Regions from separate parts of the Salipiger sp. PrR002 genome, predicted to be linked through region 2. Evidence: riboswitches for the same ligand, from Rfam matches in the RefSeq annotation. Region 2 holds a riboswitch; the other holds the start of a gene.

Region 1 (4,947 bases), on a different contig from region 2:
AACTGGGCGAGGAAGAAGGCCATGGTGGGGAAGGCTCGGATGGGGGAAGGGGGCGGGGCGCTGCCCCTCTTGGCCTTACGGCCAATTCACCCCGGAGTATTTGCGGAAAGATGAAAGGGGGAGGCTGCGCGGCCTCCCCCGAAGCGCCTCAGTCGGCGGGGCGCATTTTGCGGATATCTTCGTCCGAGGGCATGTAGGATGTGGGGTCCTTGTAGGACCAGTCCACCATCACGCCTTCGCCCGCATCGTTCAGCGCCGTGGTGCCGGTGAAGGCGCCCAAGGTCGATTGGTTGTCGAGCGCGCGGTAGTGCAACGGCCCGATCGGCGTGTCGGGAATGTCGAGCCCCTCGAAAGCTTCGCGGATCGCCTCGGTCTCGGTGCTGCCCGCGCGTTCGATGGCGGCGGCGACCGAGAGCGCGGTCAGATAGCCGACGTTGCTGCCGTTCTTCGGCGTTTCGCCGAACATTTCCTCGTAGGCCGCGACGAAAGCACCGCCGGGCGTGTCGGCGGCGAAATCGTACCAAGGGTAGCCGGTGACGAACCAGCCTTCGGGGGCTTCCTCGCCAAGCGGCTCGAAATACTCCGGCTCGCCGGTCAGCAGCCCGTAGACGTCGCGCCCGTCGAAGAGGCCGCGGTCGGTGCCCTGACGGACGAATTTGGCCAGATCGGTGCCGAAGGTGACGTTGTAGATCGCGTCGGGCTTGGCGCGCTCCAGCGCCTGTACCTCGGCGCCGGCGTCGATCTTGAACAGCGCGGGCCATTGCTCGGCGACGAACTCCACCTCGGGCTTGAGCCGCTTGAGGTTTGCCTTGAAGGCCTCGACCGCCTCGGTGCCATAGGCGTAATTCGGCGCGATGGTGGCATAGCGGATGGCGTCGGTGGTTGCCGCCTGCTCGGCCAGCATCGCCGCCTGCACCCATGTCGAGGTGCGCAGTCGGAAGGTGTAGGGATTGCCCGAGCTCCAGACCAGAGTGTCCGCCAGCGGCTCGGAGGCGAGATAGACATGCTGCTTCTCGGCGGCGTAGGAGCTGAGCGCGAGCCCGACGTTGCTGAGGATCGTGCCGGTGAGCATCACCGTGCCGTCGCGGGTCATCAGTTCTTCGGCGATGCGCACCGCCTCGGCGGGATCGCCCTGATCGTCGCGAAAGACGAACTCCAGAGGACGGCCCAGCACGCCGCCTCGCGCATTGATTTCGCTGACCGCCAGTTCGATGCCCTTGCGGTAGGGCTCGGCGAAGGCTGCAAGGCGCTTGTAGTGGTTGATGTCGCCGATCTTGATCGGGGCATCCGTGCTGTCCTGGGCGAGCGCGGCGGCCGGGATCAGCGCCAGCGCGGCGGCGGTGGCGAGAACGGTGCGTCGAAGCAGGGTCATTGCGGCGTCTTTCTCCTGTTGCGCGGCGCGGGGGGCAGGCCGCTGCGACCCTCTTACGCCGGAACGTCGCCTCTTACCAAGGTGCTGTGCGGGAGTTTTCGGTGGGCGCCACTGCCGGGGGCGCTGCCCCCGCCGCGCCGGGGCGCTGCCCCCGCCGCGCCGGGGCGCGGCTCCCCCGGCGTATTTTTGAAGAGAAGAAGCCTATGGGGGCGCTCAGCGGGGGCGTTGCGCGACGGGGCGCTTGGCGCTAGGACTGCGCGCCAAAGCGCGCCAGAACCCGACCGCGCGAGCCTTAGGAGAGACGATCATGACGCGAGCCTTCATCTTCCCCGGTCAGGGGGCGCAGACCATCGGCATGGGCAAGGCGCTGGCCGAGGCCTATCCGGCGGCGAAAGCCGTGTTCGACGAGGTGGACGCGGCGCTGGGCGAGAGCCTCTCGTCGCTGATCTGGGACGGCGACATCGAGACGCTCACCCTCACCGAAAACGCCCAGCCCGCGCTGATGGCGACCTCGCTGGCGGCCATGCGCGCGCTCGAGGCAGAGGGCATCGAGATCGGGGCGGCCAGCTTCGTCGCGGGTCACTCGCTGGGCGAATATTCGGCGCTGACCGCCGCAGGCGCGCTGAGCGTCGGCGATGCGGCCAAATTGCTGCGCACCCGTGGCAAGGCCATGCAGCAGGCGGTGCCGGTGGGTCAGGGCGCCATGGCGGCGCTGCTGGGCCTCGATCTGGCCACCGCCCGCGCCGTCGCAGAAGAGGCCGCGCAAGGCGAGGTCTGTGCCGCGGCCAACGACAACGACCCGTCGCAGGTGGTGATCTCGGGCGACAAGGCGGCGGTCGAACGCGCCGTGGAGATCGCCAAGGAGAAGGGTGCCAAACGCGCGCTGCTGCTGCCGGTGAGCGCCCCCTTTCACTGCGCACTGATGGCCCCCGCCGCCGAGGTCATGGCCGAAGCGCTGGAGCAGGTGGATATCACCGCGCCCAAAGTGCCGCTGGTGGCCAATGTGATCGCCGAGGCCGTGACCGATCCCGCCCGCATCCGCGCGCTGCTGGTCGAGCAGGTCACCGGCTCGGTGCGCTGGCGCGAGTCGGTCGAGTATATGGTCGCGCAGGGCGCGGATGAGTTCTGGGAGATTGGCGCGGGCAAGGCGCTCTCGGGCATGGTGAAGCGCATCCACCGCCCGGCCACGCTGCGCAACATCGGCGCGCCCGACGACGTGAAGGCCGCGCTCGAAGCGGTCTGAGGTACGCCTCAGCTCTGCCAAAAGAAAACAGGGGCGGTGCCATGCGGCGCCGCCCTTCGTGCATTCCGGGCGTGTGCATGCTGGGCGCGACCAGCGCCTTTCATTGTTCCACAAATACGCCTCCGACCGCCTTCGCCTTCGCCTTCGCCCGCGCTCCGCCGGGCCGAGGCCGCACCTTGACGCCCGACCCGACTCGCCGCAGGGTGGCGCCACTCACCCGGGGGGTCCCGACAAGGGGCTGAGATTCTGCTGGCGTCCGCGCAGCGCAGTGACCCGACGAACCTGATCCAGTTCATACTGGCGTAGGGATGGTGCACTGGCGTTGCCGGGGGCTCTGCGCCCCGGTTCTTGCGGATAGGACAAGCGGGGCAGACCCGCGCCTTGGCCGCAGCAATGTCACCCCATTCACGCACCGGAACTGGGTCTCCACCGCTTTGAGCTTGGAGGCTCCGACCGATGAAAGACCTGACCCCAACAGTCACCTGCGGGCCGCTGCCCGCTTCGCGCCGCGTCTGGCACAAGGGCACGCTGCACCCGCAGATCCGCGTGCCCATGCGCGAGATCGACCTGCATCCGTCCGCCGGTGAGCCGCCGGTCACCGTCTATGACAGCTCCGGCCCCTATACCGATCCCGGTGCCGAGATCGCCATCGACCGCGGTCTGCCGCGCCTGCGCGAGGGCTGGGTTCGCACCCGCGCCGACACCGAAAGCTACGATGGCCGCCACGTGAAGCCCGAGGACAACGGCTTTGCCGAAGGCGCGCGTCTGGTGCCCGAGTTTCCGGTCCGCCACGCGCCGCGCCGGGGCAAGGACGGCAAAGCGGTCACCCAGATGGCCTATGCCCGCGCCGGGATCGTCACGCCGGAGATGGAGTTCGTCGCCATCCGCGAGAACCTCGGGCGCAAGGCCGCCAAGGCGCAGCTGGAACGGGACGGGCAGGATTGGGGCGCGTCGATCCCCGACCATGTGACGCCGGAGTTCGTGCGCGATGAGATCGCCCGGGGCCGCGCCATCATCCCCGCCAACATCAACCACCCCGAGCTTGAGCCGATGATCATCGGGCGCAACTTTCTGGTGAAGATCAACGCCAATATCGGCAACTCGGCGGTGACCTCCTCGATGGCTGAGGAGGTCGAGAAGATGGTCTGGGCGACGCGCTGGGGCGCCGACACGGTCATGGACCTGTCGACCGGGCGCAACATCCACAACATCCGCGACTGGATCTTGCGCAACGCGCCGGTGCCCATCGGCACGGTGCCGCTCTATCAGGCGCTGGAGAAGGTCGGCGGCCTCGCCGAAGACCTGACGTGGGAGGTGTTCCGCGACACGCTGATCGAGCAGGCCGAGCAGGGGGTGGATTACTTCACCATCCACGCGGGCGTGCGGCTGCACATGATCCCGATGACGGTGAACCGGGTGACCGGGATCGTCAGCCGCGGCGGCTCGATCATGGCCAAATGGTGCCTGCACCACCACCGCGAGAGCTTTCTTTACGAGCATTTCGAGGAGATCTGCGAGATCGCGCGGGCCTATGACGTGTCCTTATCGCTGGGTGACGGGCTGCGCCCCGGATCTATCGCCGACGCCAACGATCAGGCGCAGTTCGCCGAGCTGGAAACGCTGGGCGAGCTGACGCAGGTGGCGTGGAAGCACGAGTGTCAGGTGATGATCGAGGGGCCGGGCCATGTGGCCATGCACAAGATCAAGGCCAATATGGACAAACAGCTGGAGACCTGCGGCGAGGCACCGTTCTACACGCTCGGGCCGCTCACCACGGATATCGCGCCGGGTTATGACCACATCACCAGCGGCATCGGGGCTGCGATGATCGGTTGGTTCGGCACGGCGATGCTGTGCTACGTGACGCCCAAGGAGCACCTCGGCCTGCCGGACCGCGACGATGTAAAGACCGGGGTGATCACCTACAAGATCGCCGCCCATGCCGCCGATCTCGCCAAGGGCCACCCGGCGGCGCAGATCCGCGACGATGCGCTTTCGCGTGCGCGGTTCGAGTTCCGCTGGGAGGATCAGTTCAACCTCGCGCTCGATCCCGACACGGCGCGGTCCATGCATGACGAGACCCTGCCCAAGGAGGCGCATAAGGTGGCGCATTTCTGCTCTATGTGCGGGCCGAAGTTCTGCTCGATGCGGATCAGCCACGACATCCGCGCCGAGGCCCAGAAAGAGGGCATGGCGAAGATGGCCGAGAAATTCCGCGAGGGCGGCGCGCTTTATCTGCCGCTGAAGGAGGATGAGGCATGACCGCTGGCGCGCTGCTGAAGGAGATGCGCGGCACCAACCCGCTGGTGCAATGCATCACAAACTACGTGGC
Region 2 (4,947 bases):
GGGCAGCGCCAGCGACAGCGGGTTGGCGAAGGGGCGCACGATCAGGAAGAGGCCGGTGCCCAGCACCAGCGGCGAGACGGCGATGCCCACGAGCCCCAGCCACTCGCCCCAGCGGGTGGACAGCGGCAGCGCCCAAAGCAGGCAAAGGAGCGTCGAGGCCAGCGCCACGGTCAGCGAATTCCACGCTGCCTCCCAGCTGCTGGCGCTCAGTTGCACCAGCCCGGGCAGGCCGCGCGCCACCACCATGCCGAGCGGCGTCAGCAGGAAGAGCGCGGCGAGGGCGATCCACGCGATGTCCGCCGCCCGCGAAAGCCCTGCGCGCCCGTCCCAGCGGGTCACCATCCTGTCGAGCCCCGCACCAAAGCCGCCGCCGGTGCCAAGCCGCAGCGCCACCAGCCCCGCCGCCAGCGCCAGCGCCAGTTGGATCACCGAAAGCAGCGCCGCGCGTCCGAGGTCGAAATCAAAGCGCACCGCCTGATAGATCGCCAGCTCGACCGTGGTGGCGCGCGGGCCGCCGCCCAGCGTCAGCGCCACCGCGAAGCTCGACAGGCAGATCACGAAGATCACCGCGAAGGCTCCGGGCGCGATGCGCAGCACCATGGGCGCCTCGAGGGTGCGCAGCATCGCCCATGGCGACAGCCCCAGCGAGGCGGCGAGGCGAAAGCGTTCGGCGGGGATCGCCAGCCAGCCCTGCAGCAGCAGCCGGGTCGCCAGCGGCAGGTTGAAGAACACATGCGCCAGCACCACGCCGTGCAGGCCGTAGATGCTGAAGCCGGGCAGTCCGACCGCCCGCAGGGCCGCGTTGACCATGCCGTTCTGGCCAAAGACCGCCAGCAGCCCCAGCACCGCCACGATCGTCGGCAGGATGAACGGCGCACCCAGAAGCGAGATCAGCAGCCCGCGCCCCGGAAAGCGCCGTCGTGCCAGCGCGCGAGCGACCGGGATCGCCAGCGCCACCGAGAACAGCGCCGAAAGACAGGCCTGCCAGAGCGTGAAGCGCAGCGCCTGCCAGTCGCCGGGGCCAAGGCTGCCCCAGCCACCAGCCCGCGCCAGCACCGCCGCGACCGGGCCCAGCACCAGTGCCAGCACCAGCCCGCCCGCGGCAAGCGCCGCGATTATTGCGAGAGGCCGCGACGCCATGCCTCGATCGCCTCATCCCGCAGCGCGGCGGCCTCGTCCTCGGAGTAGAACAGAACCTTGCTCGGCAGTTCGAGCTCCTTGAACCCTTCCGGCCAGTCCTCGTGCGGCAGGGCGGCGGGGAAGGACCAATTGCCGGTGGCGATCATCTGCTGGAACTCGGGCGTCAGGATGAAATCCATGAAGTCCTGAGCCAGCTCGGGCTGATCGGTGTTGGCAAGTTTCGCGGCCAGTTCGACCATGAAATAATTGCCCTCGGGGAAGATCAGCGCCTTCTTGGTGTAATCCTCTTCGGCGATGATGTGATAGGCGGGCGAGGTGGTGTAGCTCAGCACCATGTCGGCCTCGCCATCGGTGAAAAGGCCGTAGCTTTCCGACCAGCCCTTGGTGACGGTGAGGATCTTCGGCGCCAGCTTGCGCCAGGCATCTTCGGCCTCATCGCCAAACACCGCCTCGACCCAGAGCGCCATCGCGAGGCCCGAGATCGAGCTGCGCGGGTCTTGGATGACGATCTTCAGATCATCCGGCGCGTCGAGCAGCTCGGCAAAGCTGGTGGGCGGCTCGGACAGGCGGGTGGTGTCGTAGATGAAGGCCGTCTCACCATAGTTGTAGGGAAGGAAGGTGTCGTCGGTCCAGTCGATCGGCAGGGTGAGCGGCGAGAGGTCCACGCCATGCGGGGCGAAGAGGCCGCTTTCGCGGGCCTTCTTGGTCACATCGGTGTTGAGGCCAAAGACCACATCGGCCTCGGTCTGATCACCTTCGAGCAGCAGGCGGGGCAGCAGGTCGCCGGGCTTGAACTGCAGATCGCAGCCGCAGCGCGCCTCGAACATCTCTTCGATCTTCGGGCCGGGGCCCCATTCCGAGACGACGTAATCGCCTGCGTAGACGGTCAGAACGGGCTCTTGCGCCAGCGCCGTGCTGGCAAAGAGACATCCCGCTGCAAAACTGATGGCCTTCATGGCATCCTCCAAATTTGCGGCGAGAGGGCAAGATGGGCCGGGGCGCGTGGGGCCTTGGGCCGTGACCTTCCCTCCGCCGGTGCTAACCGGGTCAGGTTCAACGGGTTCGCGTGGATCGCATCTCAGCCGGCGCGGATCGCGCGGCACCCCGAGGTAGCGCAAGACCTAGCCGGGGTCGGGGCCTCTGACAAGGGAATTGCGCGCAGTGCCCAGTGTCGTCCGGTGTCGTCTTGTGTCGCTGTTTGTTGCGGAAATTCCTTGAGACAGGGGCCGCGCTGGCCTAACAGGCTTGGCGAGCAGACCCCGCGGCCCGACACAGGAGACATCCCCATGAGCCTCAACACTTTCGGCCATCTCTTCCGTGTGACCACATGGGGCGAAAGCCACGGCCCGGCGCTAGGCGCGACGGTGGACGGCTGCCCGCCGGGCGTGAAGATCGACGAAGCCACGCTGCAGAGCTGGCTGGACCTGCGCAAGCCGGGGCAGAACAAATACACCACCCAGCGGCGCGAGCCCGATGCGGTGAAAATCCTCTCCGGCGTCTTCGAAGGGCAGACCACCGGCACGCCGGTTCAGTTGATGATCGAGAACACCGACCAGCGGTCCAAGGATTACTCCGAGATCGCGGCCAAGTTCCGCCCCGGGCACGCCGACATCACCTACTACCAGAAGTACGGCATCCGCGATTATCGCGGCGGCGGGCGCTCTTCGGCGCGTGAGACGGCGGCGCGGGTGGCTGCGGGCGGTCTGGCGCGGGCGGCGCTGGCCGAGTTGGCGCCGGGTGTGTCGATCACCGGCTACATGGTGCAGATGGGCCCGCAGGCGATCGACCGCTCGCGCTTTGACTGGGAGGAGATCGCGCGCAACCCGTTCTGGTGCCCCGATGCCGAAACCGCCGAGGGCTGGGCGGATTATCTCGACGGTCTGCGCAAGTCCGGCGACAGCGTCGGCGCGGTGATCGAGGTGGTCGCGCGCGGCGTGCCCGCGGGGCTGGGCGCGCCGATTTACGGCAAGCTCGACACCGATCTGGCGGCGGCGATGATGTCGATCAACGCGGTGAAGGGCGTGGAAATCGGCGAAGGTATGGCTGCGGCTGCGTTGACCGGCTCGGCCAATGCCGACGAGATCACCATGGGGCCGGATGGGCCGGTCTACAGCTCGAACCACGCGGGCGGGGTGCTGGGCGGGATTTCCACCGGGCAGGACGTGGTGGTGCGTTTCGCGGTGAAGCCGACATCTTCGATCCTGACGCCGCGCAAGACGCTGACGGTGGGCGGCGAGGAAACCGACATCGTCACCAAGGGCCGTCACGATCCCTGCGTCGGCATTCGCGCGGTGCCGGTAGGTGAGGCGATGATGGCCTGTGTCATCCTCGATCACCTTCTGCTGCACCGCGGTCAGATTGGGTCCAATCGCGGTCAGATCGGCTGATCTGGGCGCCACTGCTACTGCCTCTGTCGCTTTTGCCTGTGGCGTCAGGCACGCTACGGAGCTCTAAGGGGCGGGGGGCGATCAAAGCGGGTCACCCAGCGCCGCAGAGACCCGCAAGAAGCCCCCGGTCAGAATTCTTCCCAGCTCACGTCATCGCCCGCGACGGCGCGCTTTGGTGTGGGCTGGGATTGGGCAGCCGGAACCGAGGGCGGCGCAGGCTCGAAGCTTTCGATAGGCGCGGCCACCGGCGTGACATCCTGCGTATCCGCGGCTTCGACGCCCATGAAGCGATTGAGCTGTGTGGAAAGGCGTTCCGCTTCGCTGCTGAGCTGATCGCTTGCGGTGCTGGTCTCGCCGACCATAGCGGCATTCTGTTGCGTGACCTTGTCCAGTTCCGCCACGCCCACGTTGATTTCCTGCAGTCCCGCCGCTTGCTCCTTGGCGGCGGTGGCAATCTCGGCGACGAGATCCGATACCTCGCTGACGTTGCGCACGATGTCCGAGAGCGCGGTGCCCGTCTGTTCCACCAACTGCCCGCCATCCTTCACCTGCTGCGAGCTGTTGGACACCAGCGCTTTGATCTCTCTTGCCGACTCCGAAGCGCGCTGTGCCAGAGAGCGGACCTCCGAAGCGACGACCGAGAAGCCTTTGCCCGACTCTCCGGCACGGGCCGCTTCGACGCCCGCGTTGAGCGCCAGAAGATTGGTCTGGAAGGCGATGTCGTCGATCACACCGATGATCTGGGTGATCTGGTCGGAAGAGGCGGCGATGGAGCCCATGGCCGTCAGCGCCTTTTCCATCACGGCGCCGCCTTCCTCGGCGCGGCGGCGCCCTTCGCCAACGCGGCGGTCGGCATCTTCGGCACGTTCTGCCGCGGCGCGTACGCTGGACGAGAGCTGCTCTAGCGCTGCGGCGGATTCCTCGAGCGTGGCGGCCTGCACCTCGGATCTCCGGGACATTTCCCGCGACATGGAGGAGAGTTCCTGAGAGTTGCGCTGGACCGTGTCGGTGGAGGCGCGCAGCGAGGCGACAAGGCTGCTGATGCCCTGTGCAAGCGCATTGAAATTCTCGCACAGGCGCACGGCGTTGTCGCCCAACAGTCGCCAGTCGGTCGCGTCGAGCCTATGACCCGTCTCGCCGCGGGTCAGCCCGCCCATGGCGTCACCAAGGGCGCTGAAAAGCGCGAGCCTCTGGTCGTTGGCGGCTTGCTCCTCCGTACGGTCGGCTTCGGCCTGCCGCAGGCGGTCGCGCAGCGCTTCAAGGTTGCGCGCGATGGATCCCGCCTCGTCGCCGCGCTCGAGCCCTTCGATTTCGGTCTCGAAGTCCTGCTGGGCAATACGCTCGACGCTGCGGGCAGCGGTTTGGAAGGGGCGCGCGAGCAGTTTGCCGAAGACCACGACGCAGATCAGCGACAGGGTGA

The links. Region 2 has a riboswitch for thiamine pyrophosphate ahead of G0A00_RS20640 (thiamine ABC transporter substrate binding subunit). Riboswitches for the same ligand answer to the same signal wherever they lie in the genome.
Region 1: linked by a shared signal. The riboswitch ahead of thiC (phosphomethylpyrimidine synthase ThiC) and the one ahead of G0A00_RS20640 (thiamine ABC transporter substrate binding subunit) in region 2 are both predicted to bind thiamine pyrophosphate.

What each region holds. Positions count from the first base shown of each region.
Region 1 is NZ_JAAGOU010000001.1:109,859-114,805, forward strand. It holds gene G0A00_RS00515 (ABC transporter permease) at 1-23, opposite strand, end outside; gene G0A00_RS00520 (ABC transporter substrate-binding protein) at 149-1,372, opposite strand; gene fabD (ACP S-malonyltransferase) at 1,680-2,615, shown strand; TPP riboswitch at 2,824-2,942, shown strand; gene thiC (phosphomethylpyrimidine synthase ThiC) at 3,072-4,877, shown strand; gene thiM (hydroxyethylthiazole kinase) at 4,874-4,947, shown strand, end outside.
Region 2 is NZ_JAAGOU010000028.1:32,052-36,998, forward strand. It holds gene G0A00_RS20635 (thiamine/thiamine pyrophosphate ABC transporter permease ThiP) at 1-1,140, opposite strand, end outside; gene G0A00_RS20640 (thiamine ABC transporter substrate binding subunit) at 1,116-2,096, opposite strand; TPP riboswitch at 2,148-2,257, opposite strand; gene aroC (chorismate synthase) at 2,427-3,527, shown strand; gene G0A00_RS20650 (methyl-accepting chemotaxis protein) at 3,656-4,947, opposite strand, start outside.